Regions from separate parts of the Hydrogenophaga sp. 5NK40-0174 genome, predicted to be linked through region 2. Evidence: predicted binding sites of a transcription regulator. Region 2 holds the regulator's gene; each other region holds the start of a gene.

Region 1 (3,276 bases), on a different contig from region 2:
GCTGGGTGTAGGCATCGGACTGAATACCGGTGAAATGAGTGTGGGCGATATGGGATCGGACGTGCGCCGCAGCTACACCGTGATTGGCGATTCGGTGAACCTGGCTTCGCGCCTGGAGGCGCTGACGCGGGTCTATGACGTGGACATCATTGCCAGCGAGTTCACTCGTGCCCAGGCCCCGGGCTTCACCTGGCAGGAGCTGGACAAGGTCAAGGTCAAAGGCAAGGATCAGGCCGTGACGATTTACGCGCCCCTGGCCGCCGAAGCGGCCTCTGAACCAGCGCTGGCGCAAGAATTGCTGGTATGGGAGCAATTTCTCATGGCGTGGCGTCGGGGTGACTGGTACGCTTGTGAGCAACACATCCGTGTGCTCCAGCAGCACAATGGACAAAAAGGGCTTTACCGTCTGTATGCACAGCGGTTAGCCTCGATGAGGGAGGTGCCGGCCCAAGACAATTGGGATGGGACCAGCGTGTTTGAAACCAAATGACGGGCCAGGGCCAGGCATGGTGCTCGACCATGTGACCTGACCAGGCGCGTCGCCGGAACAACAGATTTGACTCAAAGTCCGATGAAGGTTCGCGTATTGGGGTGTTCTGGTGCCATTGCGCAAGGCTGCCGGACCACCTCTTTCCTGCTGGACGACAACGTGCTGGTCGATGCCGGTACCGGTGTTGGCGATCTGCCGCTGGAAGAGATGGCGCGCATCGACCATGTGCTGCTGACCCACTCCCATCTGGACCACGTGGCCAGTCTGCCCCTGATGCTGGACTCGGTGGCGTCCACGCGCATGGCGGACAACCGCCCTCCGCTGCAGGTGCACGCACTGCCGCAGACCATTGCAGCGCTGCGCACCCACATCTTCAACAACGTCATCTGGCCAGACTTCGCCTCCATCCCCAGCGCCGACACGCCTTTGCTGAAATTCGTTCCTTTTGTGGTGGACGAGCGCCTGCATGTGGGCGGCAAGATGGTCGATGTGTTGCCCGCCGTCCACACGGTGCCGGCCGTGGGTTTTGCGGTCCATGCCGACAAAGGTTGCTGGGTGTTCAGTGGCGACACCTGGCGCAATCCGGCCTTCTGGGAGCGGGTGAACAAGCTACCGGTGCAGATGCTGGTGATCGAGACCGCCTTCAGCGACCGCGAGCGCGAGCTGGCCCGGCGCAGCCTGCACCTGGCACCGGCTTCACTGGCCGAGGAGCTGGACCAGATTGGGCCCGGGCGGCGTTTCCCGGTGTACATCACCCACACCAAGCCGGCCGAAACCGGGCTGATCATGCAAGAGATCCAGCGCTTCGACGAGACCCCGAACCGGGCCAACGATGTCCGCCACGACATCCGCTGGCTGAGCGCCGGCGACACGTTTGAGCTGTGACAATTTTTGTCGCACAGATCGGCGGTGACCAAATTTGTCAGCCACATTCGACAATCCGGGTCACAAAATGTCACCCGATAGTCCTAATCTGTGAAATAAGCCGCAAAAAACAGGCCAGAATTTCTGACTGAGGAGTTGGCACGCGAAGTGCGTTACCCAAGACGTCAGAGTCTTTTTCTCCTCTTTCATTCCAATCAAGGAGTTCACAACATGAAGCGTTCCATTCAAAAAGGTTTCACCCTGATCGAACTGATGATCGTGGTGGCCATCATCGGTATCCTGGCTGCTGTCGCACTGCCTGCTTACCAGGACTACACCGTCCGCTCGCGTGTGACGGAAGGTATCGCGCTGGCTAGCGGCGCCAAGAAGCAAGTCGAAGTGGATGCCAACACCGCTGCCGAACTGACCGCTCTGGCGAATACGTTTAACGCTCAGGTCGGTGGCGCCGGCGCTGTCTCCAAGTACGTTACCCAAACCCAGATTGACCCCAACACCGGTGAAGTGACGGTGACCTTCAACGAAGCCAACATCGGTTCCATCCCTGCCGCCTCCACCCTGGTGTACACCCCATACATCCAACTGGCTGGTGGCCCTGTGCAGTTGCAAACTTCCTACGCTGGCATCGATACGGGTACGATGGACTGGGGCTGCTCTTCGGTGACCAACGCTGTATCGGCTGGCCGTGCTCTGCCGACCCTGACCGCTGGAACCTTGCCTGCCAAGTACGCTCCCAGCGAGTGCCGCTGATCTCTTGAGAGGTGCCTTGGTGGGCTGCCATAGAGCAGCTTGACCGGCCGCCTTTCCGAATCGGTAACAAAAGCGACGTGTCGTGAGACACGTCGCTTTGTTCGTTCTTGATTCCGTGTTGCCACTGGGAGCGCTGGTGGGTGCCAGTGTGGGAGCCGAGCGGCATTGTTGTGGCAACCTCTCAGTCGTACGCTCTCTGTCAATGTTCTGACGAGATGTGTCGCATGCGACACGGACCTGACACAAATTGTCAACAGATCTTCGTTAGATCGTGACCTACCTCACACTAATGCAGGTGGCTCGACTGGCATGGCTTCTGCTCTTTGTTTCCATAGGTATTTTTTCGCTGGCTTAGGCGATTCTGCGACAAAGAGAGGTGGGTTCCGTCATGTTTTCCAAACACCGTTCTCAGGGTTTCACGCTGATCGAGCTGATGATCGTGGTAGCCATCATCGGTATCCTGGCAGCGGTGGCGCTGCCAGCGTATCAGGACTATACGGTTCGTTCGCGGGTGACAGAAGGCATTGCCGTGGCTCAAGGTGCCCGTCTGCTGGTGGCCACAGAGGCCACGACGCAGGCCGATCTGGTGGCTTCTTCCGCAACCTTCAATGCGCAGGTGGGTGGCTTGGGTGCCGTGTCCAAGTATGTGAGCCAAGTGCAGATCGATGGGGTCACAGGTGAAGTGACCGTGCAGTTCAACCAGGTCAACATCGGCTCCATTCCACCGGCATCGACTCTGGTATACACGCCGTACATTCATGTGGCGGGAGGGCCTTCCCAACTCCAGGCTGCATTGGCAGGCAACCAAACAGGTTCCATCGATTGGGGGTGCGCCTCGACGACAAACGGAGTGTCAGGTGGCCGTGGCCTTCCTCAGGTGGGCGGCCTTGGCACTCTGCCTGCCAAATACGCACCCAGCGAATGCCGCTGACAAGACAGATTTCGTTCTGGTAGAGAATAGGGGGCCGGATGTTGCCCCCGGGTGACTCTTGAGCGCCCTTTTCTTTCTTGACAGTCATCACTCCATCATGAGCGAAGCTCCCATTGCGCGCTGGAACTGGCCATCGCGCTTGCGCGCTGCCGGCATTCATTTAGCCGTTTCCGCCCTGTTGGCCACCCTCGCTGCGGCCCTGGTATTTCTGTTCTGGTTTCCA
Region 2 (3,276 bases):
CTTTTTACATGATCGTCGGATTGCTGCGCGCTGACGGCGGCGAAATCACCCTGGATGGAAAGCGCATCGAACGCTTGCCTATCCACCGACGGGCTCGCCTCGGGTTGGGCTACCTGCCGCAGGAAGCATCCATCTTTCGCAAACTCACCGTCGAGCAAAATGTCCGCGCGGTTCTGGAGTTGCAGGTGGATGTGGCCGGACAACCCTTGTCCGAGCTGGAAATCAATGCCCGGCTGGACCAGTTGCTCAAGGATTTGAGGGTGGACCACTTGCGCGCTTCCCCGGCCCCAGCGCTCTCCGGCGGGGAGCGCCGCCGCGTCGAGATCGCGCGAGCCCTGGCCACCAGTCCACGGTTCATCTTGCTCGACGAGCCTTTTGCCGGTATCGATCCCATCGCCGTGATCGAGATCCAGCAAATCATCAGCTTCCTCAAGTCGCGTGGCATCGGTGTCCTGATCACGGACCACAACGTGCGAGAGACGCTTGGCATTTGTGATCACGCCTACATCATCTCGGATGGTCAGGTCCTTGCCAGCGGGACAACGCAGGAAATTGTGGACAACGCAGATGTTCGCCGGGTGTACCTGGGCGAGCACTTCAGGATGTAGGCATGGGTGCGGGTGTGCAAGCTCAACGACAACGGTTGTACGCTGGCGATGGTCTGCGCGTGCGGCTGGTGTGGGGCTCATGAAGCAAGGCCTTTCGCTACGCGTCTCCCAGCATCTGGCGCTGACCCCTCAACTGCAGCAGTCGATCCGGCTGTTGCAGTTGTCTACGCTGGAGATGGCGCAGGAAGTCGAGCAAATGCTCGACGAGAACCCCTTTCTCGAGCGCGCCGACGACGCGGCCGAACGAGAGGAGTTCGGGCTCGATCAGTCGGATGCGCAGGTGAGCTCAGGAGAGCAGGCCGTCGAAATCGACGCCGCCCAGAGCACTGAGACCGATGCCGGTCCTTCTGCAACAAAGGATGGCACATCCACTTCTGACACTGCACAAGAGGCGCGCGAGGAAGCTGCGGAATTGCGTGCCGATGGTGACGCGCCCGTGGAGGAGAGCTGGGAAGGGGATGGCAGCGTCGACGTGGCGCCCGATGACGGCGAGTGGGGGGGGGATGCGCCAGCGCGCAACGCCGGAAGCGGCGATGGGGGGGATGAGGTCTCCGCCATGGATCTGGCCAGCGCCCACGAGACCCTGTATGACTTCCTGCACCAGCAAGCCCGCTGCATGCGTCTGAGTGACGACGATCAGGCCGCGCTGTATTTCCTGATTGAGTCGCTCAACGACGACGGCTATCTTGAAGATGACCTCATGTCGCTGGCGCTCGATTGGTGGCGCCTCAAACACGGTGCGGGCGAGCCCCCTCCAGGTGTGGAGCAGCTGGAGGAGGCTGAAGAGCAGCTGCGCACGGCCCTGGCCTGGTTGCAGCATCTCGAGCCGGCAGGCGTGGGTGCTCGCGATCTGAGCGAGTGTCTGCGGCTGCAGATCATGGAATTGCGCAATACGCCCGAGGCCCAGGCAGCCTTGCAGCTTTGCGACCAGCCGCTGGAGCTGGTCGCCAAGCGGGACGTCAAACGGCTGAGCGCCCAGTGTTCCCTGCCAGCAGAACTGGTGAAGTCTGCCCTGGCACTGATTGCCGGCCTGGAGCCCAAGCCCGGACGGCGTTTCGTCAACGTCGATCAGATGGTGGTCGTGCCGGACGTGATCGTCAGTCGGTCGGGGCGTGGCTTCAAGGTGCAGCTCAACCCTGATGTGATGCCCAAGGTGCGGGTTCAGGATGCCTATGCGGGCGCCATGAGACAGAGCCGCGGCGGCACAAAAGACGCCAATGCCGACAGTGGGGGCTATGCCGCCATGCAACAGCGGTTGCAGGAAGCACGGTGGTTCCTCAAGAACATCCAGCAGCGCTTTGACACCATCTTGCGTGTCTCAACCGCCATTGTCGAGCGGCAGCGCAATTTCTTCATGCACGGCGAGCTGGCCATGCGCCCTCTGGTCTTGCGCGAGATCGCTGACGAGCTGGGCTTGCATGAGTCCACCATCAGCCGTGTGACCACGGCCAAGTACATGGCCACGCCATTCGGCACCTATGAGCTCAAGTACTTCTTTGGCTCTTCCCTGGGAACGGAAACGGGAGGCAACGCGTCCAGCACAGCGGTGCGAGCGCTGCTCAAGCAATTCATCGCCTCCGAAGAACCCAGCAAGCCGTTGTCCGACAATCAGCTTTCTGCCATGCTGCGCGAGCAGGGTATTGAGTGTGCGCGCCGAACCGTGGCCAAATACCGGGAATCGTTGCGGATCGCTCCGGCCAATCTACGCAAGGCGCTTTGAGCTCCGCCTTCTGAACCGGACCCTATGGCTCCCAGGTCGCGGGTGAACGCGACTTGTCTTGAACAGTCAAATCCATCGCATGAATCAGTTGGACATCTTTCTGCCCTGCGCGGCCGGCGTCGAAGCATTTCTTGAAGCCGAGGTCCGCCGGCTCGTCGGAGCAGACGAGCCGGTTCGCGCGGTCCGTGCTGGCGTGCAGGTGCGCACGTCGTGGCGCAATGCCATGCTGCTCAATCTTCACAGCCGCCTGGCTCAGCGCGTGCTGGTTCGCCTGTGGAACGGGCGCTACCGGCAAGAAGAGGACCTGTACGACGCCGCCTCCAGCGTCGCCTGGGAGATCTGGTTCGACCCTGATCAAACACTCAAGGTTGAGATCACGGCGCAGCACAGCCCGCTCAAGAGCCTGAACTTTGCCGCACTGAAGATCAAGGATGCCGTCTGTGACCGGTTTCGCGCCAAGCGCGGCGAACGACCCAGCGTGGACACAAGGTGGCCGGATGTGCGGGTGTTCGCCCACCTGACGGCTGACGAGCTGACGCTCTATATCGACACCACGGGCGAGCCCTTGTTCAAGCGGGGCTGGCGAGAAGACAAGGGCGATGCGCCGCTGAAGGAAACCCTGGCCGCAGCCATGATCGCTGCGACGGGGTGGGACGACCAGGCCCGTGCGGCCGAGTCGGTGGACGACATCCCTCCGCTGTACGACCCTTGTTGCGGCAGCGGCACGGTGGTCATTGAAGCGGCGCAAATGGCTTTGAACATTGCGCCAGGCCTGCAGCGGCGATTCGCTTTTGAAAAACTGATCCCTTGCCAACAGCACGTGTGGCAGTCGCTCAAGGACCAGGCAGCAAAAGCGCGAAGGCAATGGCCGGACGGGCATTCGCCTATCGTGTTTGGCAGCGATGTGGCTTTCCGTATGGTCGACTTTGCACAGCGCAATGCTGAGCG
Region 3 (3,276 bases), on a different contig from region 2:
CACCCCCGCGTGATCGGGCTCTCCCTCGTGCCATTGGCGGTCATGGTGGTGGCCGCGTTTGTGTTCGGCTATTTTTTCTGGGACGGAGCGGTGGCCTCACTGGCCACGTGGATCGAATCCAGGGAGTGGATCCAGTCCGCCTTGTCCTGGTTCGGGGTCACTGAAGCCAGTTCCATGCACGCCGCAGTTGCCAAACTCTTGCTGCTCGTGCTGGTATCCCCCCTGGTTGTGATGGCCAGCTTGTTGCTGGTGGCCATGTTCATGACGCCTGCCATGGTGGATCTGGTGGGTGAGCGCCGCTTTGCAGAGCTGGAGAAGAAGCGCGGAGGGTCGTTTTTTGTCAGCGTCGTCTGGTCGGTTGCTTCGACGGCGATGGCCATGCTGGCGCTGCTTCTGTCCGCTCCCTTGTGGTTGATTCCACCCCTGATTCTGGTCTTGCCCCCCCTGATCTGGGGTTGGCTGACCTACCGCGTATTTGCGTTTGACGCCCTGGCCACGCACGCCAGCCAGGAAGAACGCAAGGCCATCATGCACAAGTACCGCAGTACGCTGTTGCTCATGGGTATCCTCAGCGGTTTTCTGGGCGCTGCTCCAAGCCTTCTTTGGGCCTCCGGCCTGACGTTTGTGGCGCTGGCGTTTGTGATGGTTCCGCTGGCCATCTGGGTCTACACCATGGTGTTTGCGCTGGCCTCACTGTGGTTTGCCCATTTCTGTCTGGATGCGCTGCACCGCAAGCGCCTGGAGGCGGGTGCATTGCCTGTCGCCCCGCCCGACATGCCAGTCGCAGAATCGGTGCCCGCAAAGGCGGCGGCCAGTGCACCGCTGATGGAAGCGTCTTCGGCGCCGCCGTCGAAGCCGGAAGAGCCGACCGTTCCGGCTGCGCTGGAGGATGGGCGTTCGTCTGCAAATGACAAGGGCGAAGGCGACAAGCCATGAACGAAGTGAACCAAGCGACAAGCCACCACTGGAAGCCAGCCGGCATCGGCCTGATCGTGGTGGGTGACGAGATCCTGTCGGGCAAACGCCAGGACAAGCACATGCCCAAGGTCATTGAGCTGTTGCAGACGCGGGGCATGAGCCTTGACTGGTCCCGGTGCATTGGCGACGACCCTGCGCGCCTGGTGGCTGCACTGGCTGATGCCTTTGCCTCTGCCGATCTGGTGTTTTGCTGCGGTGGTATTGGCGCCACGCCTGACGACCACACCCGGCAGAGTGCGGCTGCCGCGCTGGGTGTTGATCTGGTGCTCCACCCTGAAGCAAAGGCGCTGATCGAGCAGCGGATGAGGGACATGGCGGCAGAGAAAGGCGAGGTCTACGACCCGAACCGTCCGGACAACGTACACCGGTTCAACATGGGCGTGTTCCCGGCGGGCGCAGCCATCATTGCCAACCCGTACAACCGGATTCCGGGGTTTACCGCGCAGTCTCCCAGTGGCGCCACCATTCACTTTGTGCCGGGTTTCCCGGTGATGGCCTGGCCCATGATCGAAAGCGTCCTGGACAACCAGTACGGGTATTTGCACACGACCGGGCAATGGAGCGAACGGTCGGTGATCGTGCTGGGCGCCATTGAGGCACAGCTCACACCGCTGATGCAACGCATGGAGCAGGGATTTGGTGTTCGGGTTTTCAGCCTGCCCAGCGTCGATCACCCTGAGTTCGGACGACATATTGAGCTGGGTGTGAAGGGGAGTCCTGCTCTGGTGGACCAAGCCTTTGCAGCCATGCGAGACGCCCTGAAGGAAGATGGCGTGCCATTGGGCCCCGAATTGGTGCGCGGAGAGGCTGCACCGAAATAGTGCACTTCGGTGTGATGCATTATATTGGTGCGTCGCGCCGTGTGTCCCAACGACGCCCGTCAGCCTCGAAGGCTTGTCGCGTCAGGCGACTCGGCGATAATGTGCGCGCCGAAGGCAGAAAGAGGGAACCCGATGGGGCCTTGTCAACGTGGCATGAAACCTGCTCTACCTCGGTGTTATCACGTTTTTCACCTATCCAGAAAACAGGAGCATTTGATGGCCAAGACCGTCGCTGACGTAATGAACCTGGTGAAGGAAAACGAAGTCCGTTTTGTGGACTTCCGCTTCACCGATACCCGTGGCAAAGAGCAGCACGTGACCGTGCCGGTTTCTCACTTCGATGAGGACAAGTTCGAGTCTGGCCACGCATTTGACGGCTCTTCTGTCGCAGGCTGGAAAGGCATTGAAGCATCTGACATGCTGCTCATGCCCGATCCTTCTTCCGCCAACATCGACCCATTCTTCGAAGAAACCACGCTGTTCCTGCAGTGTGATGTGATCGAGCCAGGCGATGGCAAGTCTTACGACCGCGACCCACGCTCCATCGCCAAGCGCGCTGAAGCCTACCTGAAGGCTTCCGGTCTGGGCGACACCGCTTACTTCGGCCCCGAGCCAGAGTTCTTCTTGTTCGATGGCGTTCGCTGGAGCACATCCATGGGCAAGATGAGCTTCGAACTCGAAGAGTACGAGGCTTCCTGGAGCACCGATGCCAAGCTCGAAGGCGGCAACCGCGGCCACCGTCCAACCGTCAAGGGCGGCTACTTCCCAGTGCCTCCCGTTGACAGCAACCAGGACATCCGCGCTGAAATGGTGCTGATCCTGGAAGCCCTGGGTATCCCAGTGGAAGTGTTCCACCACGAAGTGGCTGGCGCTGGCCAGAACGAAATCGGTACCAGGTTCTCCACCCTGACCGAGCGCGCCGACTGGACGCAGGTCCTGAAGTACGTGGTGTGGAACGTGGCCAATGCCTATGGCAAAACCGCGACCTTCATGCCCAAGCCTCTGGCTGGCGACAACGGTTCCGGCATGCACGTTCACCAGTCCGTCTGGAAAGACGGCAAGAACCTGTTCGCAGGCGACGGCTATGCTGGTCTGAGCGACTTCGCTCTGCACTACATCGGCGGCATCATCAAGCACGCCCGTGCCCTGAACGCCATCACCAACCCCACCACCAACTCCTACAAGCGTCTGGTGCCTGGCTTCGAAGCTCCGGTCAAGCTGGCCTACTCCAGCCGCAACCGTTCTGCTTCCATCCGTATTCCTTACGTGGCCAACCCCAAGGGTCGTCGTATCGAAGCTCGCTTCCCAGATCCAATGGCCAACCCATACCTGGCGTTCTCCGCCATGCTCATGGCCGGTCTGGACGGTGTCGAGAACAAGATCGATCCGGGCGAAGCAGCGACCAAGGACCTGTACCACCTGCCGCCGGAAGAGGACGCACTGATCCCGACCGTCTGCCACAGCCTGGATCAGGCTC

The links. Region 2 encodes sigma-54, which starts transcription at its own class of promoters, with help from an activator protein. Its sites were predicted from a motif close to TGGCANGNAANCTGCTTT; they were not measured.
Region 1: a site for sigma-54 is predicted at 1,512-1,529, ahead of ABWV89_RS10395 (pilin). Genes of this name have one in related genera too.
Region 3: a site for sigma-54 is predicted at 1,949-1,966, ahead of glnA (type I glutamate--ammonia ligase). Genes of this name have one in related genera too.

Annotation. Positions count from the first base shown of each region.
Region 1 is NZ_BAABWG010000003.1:183,775-187,050, reverse strand. It holds gene ABWV89_RS10405 (CHASE2 domain-containing protein) at 1-490, shown strand, start outside; gene ABWV89_RS10400 (3',5'-cyclic-nucleotide phosphodiesterase) at 572-1,375, shown strand; gene ABWV89_RS10395 (pilin) at 1,586-2,122, shown strand; gene ABWV89_RS10390 (pilin) at 2,511-3,053, shown strand; gene tfpZ (TfpX/TfpZ family type IV pilin accessory protein) at 3,151-3,276, shown strand, end outside.
Region 2 is NZ_BAABWG010000007.1:19,612-22,887, reverse strand. It holds gene lptB (LPS export ABC transporter ATP-binding protein) at 1-608, shown strand, start outside; gene rpoN (RNA polymerase factor sigma-54) at 688-2,328, shown strand; gene ABWV89_RS18080 (THUMP domain-containing class I SAM-dependent RNA methyltransferase) at 2,408-3,276, shown strand, end outside.
Region 3 is NZ_BAABWG010000001.1:460,403-463,678, forward strand. It holds gene ABWV89_RS02090 (EI24 domain-containing protein) at 1-936, shown strand, start outside; gene ABWV89_RS02095 (competence/damage-inducible protein A) at 933-1,799, shown strand; gene glnA (type I glutamate--ammonia ligase) at 2,016-3,276, shown strand, end outside.